Regions from separate parts of the Thermanaerosceptrum fracticalcis genome, predicted to be linked through region 2. Evidence: a T-box and tRNA genes for the amino acid it is inferred to sense, from the RefSeq annotation. Region 2 holds a T-box; the other holds one or more tRNA genes.
The links. A T-box is a leader RNA that pairs with one kind of tRNA and senses whether it is charged. The one in region 2 lies ahead of alaS (alanine--tRNA ligase), so its partner is inferred to be a tRNA-Ala.

Region 1 (4,425 bases), 930 kb from region 2:
AGAGCTGCTGGAAAACTGTACCTTTATTGCCGCGACACGGCCCGGTTTTGATTTAAATGAGCTGCGATACAAGTTGCTGGAAAAGTTGACCGACAAACACTTAAAAAAGATCATTCCTCTCGAAGTGCCTGCCATGGCTATCTCGTCTACGGACATACGCAACAGAGTCAAAAATAAAGGTACCATTAAGTATCTTTTGCCGGAATCAGTGGAAAATTTCATCTATAAAAATGAATTATATCGTACTTAACAGTTCATTCTTCACAGGGTATAATATACTTCCTTTAACACATAATAGAAACAAGCTTATACCTATATACTTTAGTGAGGTGAATGAATTGGCTAAAACACTATATGTGGGCAATCTGCCATGGGCAACTACTCCCGAGGATTTAAGTGCAGCTTTTAGTAACCATGGTCAAGTTATCAGTAGTCGGATCATCAAAGATAAAGAAACAGGTCGTTCCCGTGGTTTCGGTTTCGTTGAAGTGGCTGATGAAGATGCGGAAAAAATGATTGCTGCTATGGACGGTAAGGAATTTAATGGAAGGACCTTAACCGTCAATGAAGCAAAAGTCCGTGCTGAATAGTCAATACCGACTGGAATCTGCCCCCTGTAAACTAGGGGGTTTTTGTATGGAGAGGAAAGATGAAAGACTTAAGCTACTATAAGGAAATCATCAAGGAGAAACTTAGTAAAAAAAGATTTGAGCACTCCTTGCGTGTGGCAGAAACAGCCTTGGAAATGGCCAAAAGTAGGGGACTCGATGAGGAACAGGTTCATCTTGCCGCACTGCTCCACGATTATGCTAAAGATTTACCTTCTGATGAACTTTTGCGAATCGGCCGGAAAAAGGGTATTATTTTATATAAAGCTGAGGAAGTCCAGCCAGATTTATTACATGGTCCGGTAGGAGCCTGGCTTTTAAAACAGGAACTGGAAATTACCGACGAAGCTGTCTTGCAGGCTATACGTTATCATACTACAGGACATTATCCCATGACTGAGCTGGATAAAATTATTTATCTCGCAGACTTGCTGGAGCCAGGACGTACCTATGAGGGAATTGCCTCCCTAAGAGCGATCTGTGCAGAAAATATAGACAAAGGATTACTTTTTGCCTTTGATTCCACGCTCAGGTATGTTCTGGAACGAAAAATGCTCATTCACCCCTTGACTGTGGAGGCAAGAAACTGGCTTCTTCTCCAACTTCATGATAATTTTAATGATGAGTAATGATTATAGATATTTATTTTAAAAAGGAGGCTTTTCATGGATAGTAAAGAGGTAGCGCTCCTGGCCGCCCGGGCAATTGACGAAAAGAAAGGTAGAGATATATCGATCCTTAAATTAAAAGAGCTCTCTTTGATTACAGATTATTTTGTCCTGGGCAACGGTAATTCTCGAATCCAAACTCAGGCTATTGCTGATAACGTGGAAGAACAGTTGGCTAAGCAGGGAATCATGCTTCTGCGCCGGGAGGGTTACCCCGAGGGCAGGTGGATTTTAATGGACTTCGGTACAGTTGTTGTTCATATCTTTCAGGAAGAAGAACGTAACTTTTACAATTTGGAAAGGTTGTGGGGAGACGCCCCCAGGATACCTTTTGCCGGGCAAAAACAATGAAGAGCTATGGTGAACTGGCCAAAATATATGATAAGCTGATGGATCATATTGACTATGCCGCTTATACCGATTTTTATTTAAGCCTGGCGGCAAAACATGGCTGGAAGGGGCGGAAAGTCCTGGACTTAGCCTGTGGTACGGGAAATATTTCTTTAGAGCTCCTGAAGCGAGGCTACGAAGTCCAGGGGCTGGATATTTCCGAGGAAATGCTCATGGTGGCCGACGAAAAAATATTTGCTTCTGGTTTTACTCCCCGTCTATATCGTCAAAACATGAGAAATTTCCAGCTCATGGAGAAGGTTGACTTAGTCATATGTGCCTTTGACAGTCTAAATTACCTGTTAAAAGAAGAGGACCTGGAGAGAACCTTTTCTTGTGTGTACAGGGCTTTGGACGAGCACGGTCTCTTTCTTTTTGATGTCCATAGTTATCATAAGTTTACCCATGTGCTGGGTCAGAATACCCTGGCCTACGCAGGTGACGATACCTGCTATATCTGGCAGAATAATTTTTCAGCGGAAACCGGTATTTGTCAGATGAACCTGGATATCTTCCAGCAAGATAAAAGCGGTATGTACCGGCGTTTCCAGGAATATCACCAGGAACGTTATTATTCGGAAGCACAGTTGAAGCAGTTGCTGGAAGGAAAAAATTTGTCAGTGTTGGGTATTTACAGTGACCTGAAGTTTGCTGCTCCTCACCCCGAAGCGGAAAGGCTGTTTTACGTAGCGCAAAAGGCTTAAATAAATTTCCCAGGAAATTCATTTATTTTTAAGGTTGACAAGATGTCCTCCAGTACATATAATCTATATATGTGAGGTCAATGAGGCCCAAAAACATATACGGGGCTATAGCGCAGTTGGGAGCGCGCTTGACTGGCAGTCAAGAGGTCAGGGGTTCGAATCCCCTTAGCTCCACCATTGAAATTAACACACCGATGAGGTGTGTTTTTTTGTATTGGTTACAATATAAGAACCCCTGACCTCGAGGGGGCTTGGGGGAGAAGCTCCCCTAATTGGATAAGGAGGGTCACAGCGGAGCGTCCTAGGGAACCATCCGGTTCCCTGGGAAAAGGGCGTGAGCCCTTGGGTCGGCGGGTTCGAATCCCCTTAGCTCCACCATTGAAATTAACACACCGATGAGGTGTGTTTTTTTGTATTGGTTACAATATAAGTGGACTGTACTCGGTTTGCTGGACACGCAGAAAGGTTGTTATAATAGAACCTAAAGAAAGGGCGTGTTAGGCAAATGACTGAAAAGAGCAAATTTAGCGCTGACTACAAGAAAGAAATCGTTAAGCCTACTACAGACCTTGGCAAGAAACCCGTTAGTATAGCAGAACAGACATATGGTCATTGAAGAATAAAAAAGTGCTTAAAAGAAAAAGGATAAAATGTAGTAACCGGCGTTTAGCACGACTGATGAAAGAAAACGGGTTAATCAGCCGCCTGAAAAGAAAATACAAGGCTACTACCAACTCAAACCATGGCTACCCCGTAGCCCCTAACCTTTTAGAGAAAGACTTTAAAGCTGAAAGGCCTAACCAGAAATGGGTTGGTGATATTACATATATTCCGACAGACGAAGGCTGGCTTTATTTAGCAGCTGTAGAAGACCTCTTTCACAAAAAGGTTATCGGCTGGGCACTGGACAGTCGTATGACAAAACAGCTAACCATTGATGCTATTGAACAGGCGATTATTAAGAAAAAAACCTGCCCAAGGACTATCTTTCATTCTGACAGGGGATCCCAATATGCTGCCTATGCCTGTCAGGATAAGCTTGTTGCCAGGTATACGGCAAAGCATGAGCGCCAAAGGTGATTGTTATGACAACGCTTGTATGGAGTCCTTCTTCGCCACACTAAAAAAAGAACTTGTCCATGGCTATGTTTGCAAAGCGAGCATGTAAACCCAATCCACTAAATTTTCCAGCACTAAAATTGTTTAGGTAAAGCAACAATAATAACGGACAATAATTTATTAGGAGTGGTTAAGGTGTTCAAGATTAAAGACAGAATTGTTTTGGGCGTTGTGGCCGGTTTAGCCGGAAATGCCATAAAAATGGCGATTGATGAAGTCTCCATAAAAAAAAAGATATCACAGCGTTCGTTCCGTAAAACTGCTGCCGGTGTGTGGGTGTCAAAACAAAGTGAGGCGACTAACATAAAAGGACAAATTCTCGGGGGCTTACTTGATTTTGGGATGGGTATATTGGGTGGTATTGCATCGGTATATTTACTGTCTAAAACCGGGCGAGACCATATTGTAACTAAAGGAATTACTTCAGGAATAACAATGGGTTCGTTTATTACTTTTATTTTGGGTGCTTTACCCACAAATCAAGTTAGACCAACGGATGCCGCTAGTAACTTATCCTACATGGCGAGTCATGCTGTATACGGGCTTGTTACAACTGCCGTAGCCGCAAAATTAGGCCACCCATCGTTATTTGATACCAAACCGCAAAACGATTACCTTAAGCCTTCGGAACCGACCACAGAACAAATAAAGAGCAATGTAATGCCAATAAAATCCAAGAGTTGCAGGACGGAAAGAAAACAGCCTCTTTAAAGTTGTTTAACACTAGGTAAAATCGGGGCATTAGCGCAGTTGGGTATTTACAATGCTCCAGGACCAATTTTAACCATAAGTAGGAAACTTACGCTAGCCAGGGCGTGAGGATTTTGTCGGTATGCAAGGGGCTATTTATTTTTAGTCAAGCAATCACCTTATGGGGCAATGTTTCATATACTACATTAAAGACAACATCCCAATATGAAAGGAGAATTGTTATGG
Region 2 (4,425 bases):
GCCTCAATCCGACGTAAACCAGCACCTATGGCAGCTTCACTGATAATCTTGAACAACCCGATTTGACTGGTATTTTTTACATGGGTGCCGCCGCACAGTTCCTTGCTGAATTCTCCAATGGTAATGACACGCACTGTGTCACCGTATTTTTCTCCGAAAAGGGCCATAGCTCCCATTTCCCTAGCCTCACTTAAAGAGGTTTCCAAAGCCTCTACATCCAGGGCTCGTAAAATCTGTTCATTCACAATGTCCTCGATACGTTCCAACTCTTCGGAGGTTACGGACGCAAAGTGAGTAAAATCAAAGCGCAGCCGTTGGGGTTCTACAGCCGAACCGGCCTGGTGAACGTGTTCGCCCAAAACCTGCTGCAGGGCTTTATGGAGCAGGTGGGTAGCCGTATGGTTACGGGCGGTAGCATGTCGGAGGCTGGCCTCTACGACCATGGTGACTGTATCTGTACTTTTTACTTCCCCGGAAACGAAGCCGGTATGGACAATTTTACCGTCAGGCATTTTTTTCGTTGTAGTAATTCTTATTTTCCCATGGGGCGCCAGGATTTCTCCCTGGTCACCAACCTGTCCGCCACCTTCGGGATAGAAAGGTGTGTCAGGAACTACAACGTACACTTCATCACCTTCATGGGCTGCACTTACCAGTTCACCATCTTTAATCAGGGCCAAAATATTGACCTTACCGGTTAAACTGCCGTAACCGCTAAAATTTGTAGCCGGTGCATCACCTATAAGGTTTGTTACCGTTAAGGCCAAATCCCAGGCCCTTGCTTCCTGGCGGGCCGCTCTGGCTCTTTTCCTTTGTTCTTCCATGGCCTGGTTAAAACCTGCCAAATCTACCCTTAGACCCGTTTCTTCGGCAATATCCTGGGTTAAATCCAGCGGGAAGCCAAAGGTATCGTACAAACGGAATATTTCCTCTCCCGGTATGGTATCCCGGCCTTCTTCCTTTAATCTCTTCACAATGTCCTGTACCAGGCGCAGCCCGTCATTAAGGGTCTCATGGAATCTTTCTTCTTCAATACGGATAATTTTCGCCACATAATCCATATTATCCTGTATTTCCGGGTAAGCCCCTTTCATCAGGTCGACTACCACAGGAACGAGCTTATACATAAAGGGTTCATCTATACCCAGGACTTTACCGAAACGAACAGCTCTCCTTAAGATACGCCGCAGCACATAACCCCTGCCCTCGTTTCCGGGCAGTACACCATCACTTACCAGGAAAGTACAGGAACGGATATGGTCGGCAATAACCCTGAAGGGGAAGCCCCTGTGGTCACCATGATAAGATTTGCCGCAGAGTTCCTCCACACTCTGGATAATACGTTTCAGCAAGTCTGTATCGTAGTTACTGTCTACCCCCTGCACCACAGAGGTGATTCTCTCTAAACCCATACCTGTATCGATACTTGGGCGTGGCAGGGGTGTCATGGTTCCGTCTGCATCACGGTTGTACTGCATAAATACCAGATTCCAGATTTCCAGGTAACGGTCACAATCACACTTACCGATTCCGCAGTTGGGACCACAGGTATATTTTTCTCCCCGGTCAATCAAGATTTCGCTGCAGGGCCCGCAGGGTCCGGTATCGCCCATAGCCCAGAAATTGTCTTTTTCACCGAGTCTAATAATCCTTTCGGCGGGTATAGGCGTTAACTCTTGCCACAGTTGGAAAGCTTCGTCATCATCCTGATAAATGGTGGCATATAATTTATCTTCCGGGAGTCCCACCACCTTGGTGAGGAATTCCCAGGCATAGATAATAGCATCCCTTTTGAAATAATCACCGAAGGAGAAATTCCCCAGCATTTCAAAAAAAGTATGATGGCGGGCTGTTCTTCCCACAGTGTCCAAATCATTATGTTTTCCGCCGGCTCTTACACATTTTTGCGACGTGGTGGCCCGGGAGTAGGGGCGCTTTTCCAAACCTAAGAACACATCCTTGAACTGGTTCATCCCTGCATTCGTAAATAAAAGGGTGGGGTCATTATGGGGTACAAGGGAAGAACTAGCTATACGCGTATGTCCTTTGCTCTCAAAATATTTAAGAAACATTTCCCGGATTTCATTACCACTAAGCATATGTAAAACCTCCCTTTAGTATCTTTTAATAATAAAAAAACCCCATCACTAACACTTTCGTGTCAGGGACGAGAGTTCGTCTCGCGGTACCACCCTGCTTACCGCCGAAGCGGTCTCTTTATTGGTACATGACCATGGCATGTAAGGGTATGCCCCCGCTGAAGTCATCCTTCAGCAACTCCGGGATGGCTTTCAACCAGACCTCCTGAGAAACCTTACAGCCCCAGGGTTTCCTCTCTGGACAGGCGGTGTAGTTTACTGATCCCTTCACGGTTTTTCCAATATTACTCAACATGTTAATTATACGAAAAGGGCATATCCTTGTCAACGAAACTCAAAAAAGACGAACAAAGATATGTTTAAGAAGAATCTTGCTTATGGCGGCCAGGGGTATGGCCACCACTAAACCAGCCAATCCCCATAATTGTCCGCCTGCCAGCAAGGCAAAAATAATGACAAGGGGGTGCAGTCCTACGCAATCACCCAGTACTTTCGGCGAGATAATATTCCCCTCAATCTGCTGAACTAAAAACATCACACCCAGGACATAAAGAGCCAGCCATTTGGATTTGATGAGGGCCAGTAAGAAGGCAGGTATGGTGCCGATAATAGCCCCGAAATAAGGGATGAAATTCGTTACTCCCACCACAATACCCAAAAGTACGGGAAAATCCATACCGATCAAATACATGCCCAGAGTGGTGAGGATGGCCACCAGGAAGGCCACCAGAAGGTTCCCTCGGATAAATTTACGTAAGACCAGGTTAATTTCGCTGGCAATCTGGGCTGCTTCCGCCCGGAAACGCACGGGAATGAACATCAAAGCATATTTACCTAAATTGTTAAATTCTTTGAGAATGTAAAAACTAAGAATGGGTGCAAGGATAAAATTAAAACTCTGGGAAAAAAAATGGATAATCCCCTGGACCAGCCCCTGTATCAGGGAGATAACCAGGCTTTCCCCACGGACAATGGTTTCATCGGTCACCTGTCTGATGCTGTCCGGGATAGGAACACGACTGTACTCTTTTTGTATTTCCCTTATTGTATCCTGTATAAACCGGGTATACTCGGGGACAACCTCGATGAGTTTATTAAGGTCAACCAGGATAATGGGCAAGGCATAAAAAATTATCAGGAGGAAAGCGCCCATAAAGAAAAAATAAATGAAAATGATGGCCCAAGCACGGGGTATTCTGCTTTGTTCTAAAATATCCACAAAGGGGTCCAAAATATAAGCAATGATAAATCCGATAAAAAAAGGCGTTAAAATGGCCCTTACAGACCAAAGAAACCAAAAGAGCAGTAATAAGACCAGTAATGTACCAGGAATACGTAAAATTTTATAATTCATTGCTTCCCGCCACTTTAGTTATAATGCCTCACCTGTGTTGTTTAGTTAATAAATTGACAAAGAAAGCAAGCTTAAGCTTGCTTTTTACTTTTCCACACTATTTTTTCATGATACGTCTGAAATCATGCGTCATCTCAGAGATAATTTTCCCAGCCCGGCGGCCTATTTTCTTAGTTCTCCCCATGAGATATTTTTCCGGGGTTGGTTTCATTTGGGGGCTAGTAAAGAGTCCGACTAAGGTTCCAAGTATTCCTCCGACTAGAAGACCATTGATAAAGCCCCGCCGCACACCATCACCTCCTGACTTTACAGAATGCTTGCGGGTTCATGAAAATCAATCAAACTGCCGTCTTCGGCCACTGAGTAGATTTTAATGTTATCACCCTGTTTTTGATATTCCACAAAACAATCCCAGCAGTAAAACTGGTCTACACCCACCTTACCCACAGACTTACCGTTACAAACCGGACATCTCAATGTCTTCCCTCTCCCTTACGTTCTCTTAATCTGCCACAATAAAAACATCGTCGCCATAGGTTACTACATCGGCCTGGGCTATGACAGACCTTCCCATTAAGAAATCTTTCAGGTAACCGTCAGATATTTCATAACCGACCACACTACCGTTACATTCTTCGATGACAATGTCTTCTATAGTTCCCAGGTTCTTTCCGCTGATGGTCATGACCCAGGAACCGCAGTAAGCAGTTTTTTCCACGGGGACGCTTTCTACCTTCTGGTTGTCTTCTTTACTTTTGATAAAAATAGCATCTCTCCCTATGCTGACAATGTTTTCCCACGGGACGTAACATATCTCATTACTTAATGATGTAACATAAAGCCCGGAGAGCCTGCTGTTTTCCTTAACCTCTATTTCCCTTACATAACCCAGTAACTGTCCCGAACTGATCTCGATCACGGGAAGATTTTTCAGTTCACGTCCCTTTTTCATCTCCTGCTACCTTACACATA

Region 1: it has a tRNA-Ala gene. The T-box ahead of alaS (alanine--tRNA ligase) is inferred to sense a tRNA for this amino acid. The anticodon was not compared.

Annotation. Positions count from the first base shown of each region.
Region 1 is NZ_CP045798.1:1,454,502-1,458,926, reverse strand. Features, by position in the region: gene nadD (nicotinate-nucleotide adenylyltransferase) at 1-250, shown strand, start outside; gene BR63_RS07625 (RNA recognition motif domain-containing protein) at 339-590, shown strand; gene yqeK (bis(5'-nucleosyl)-tetraphosphatase (symmetrical) YqeK) at 650-1,237, shown strand; gene rsfS (ribosome silencing factor) at 1,274-1,627, shown strand; gene BR63_RS07610 (class I SAM-dependent DNA methyltransferase) at 1,624-2,370, shown strand; tRNA gene BR63_RS07605 (tRNA-Ala) at 2,472-2,547, shown strand; gene BR63_RS07600 (IS3 family transposase) at 2,998-3,450, shown strand; gene BR63_RS07590 (hypothetical protein) at 3,625-4,200, shown strand; gene BR63_RS19740 (hypothetical protein) at 4,422-4,425, shown strand, end outside.
Region 2 is NZ_CP045798.1:522,725-527,149, reverse strand. Features, by position in the region: gene alaS (alanine--tRNA ligase) at 1-2,099, opposite strand, end outside; T-box leader at 2,161-2,379, opposite strand; gene BR63_RS02700 (AI-2E family transporter) at 2,434-3,453, opposite strand; gene BR63_RS02695 (YtxH domain-containing protein) at 3,551-3,742, opposite strand; gene BR63_RS02690 (hypothetical protein) at 3,760-3,930, opposite strand; gene BR63_RS02685 (PRC-barrel domain-containing protein) at 3,956-4,405, opposite strand.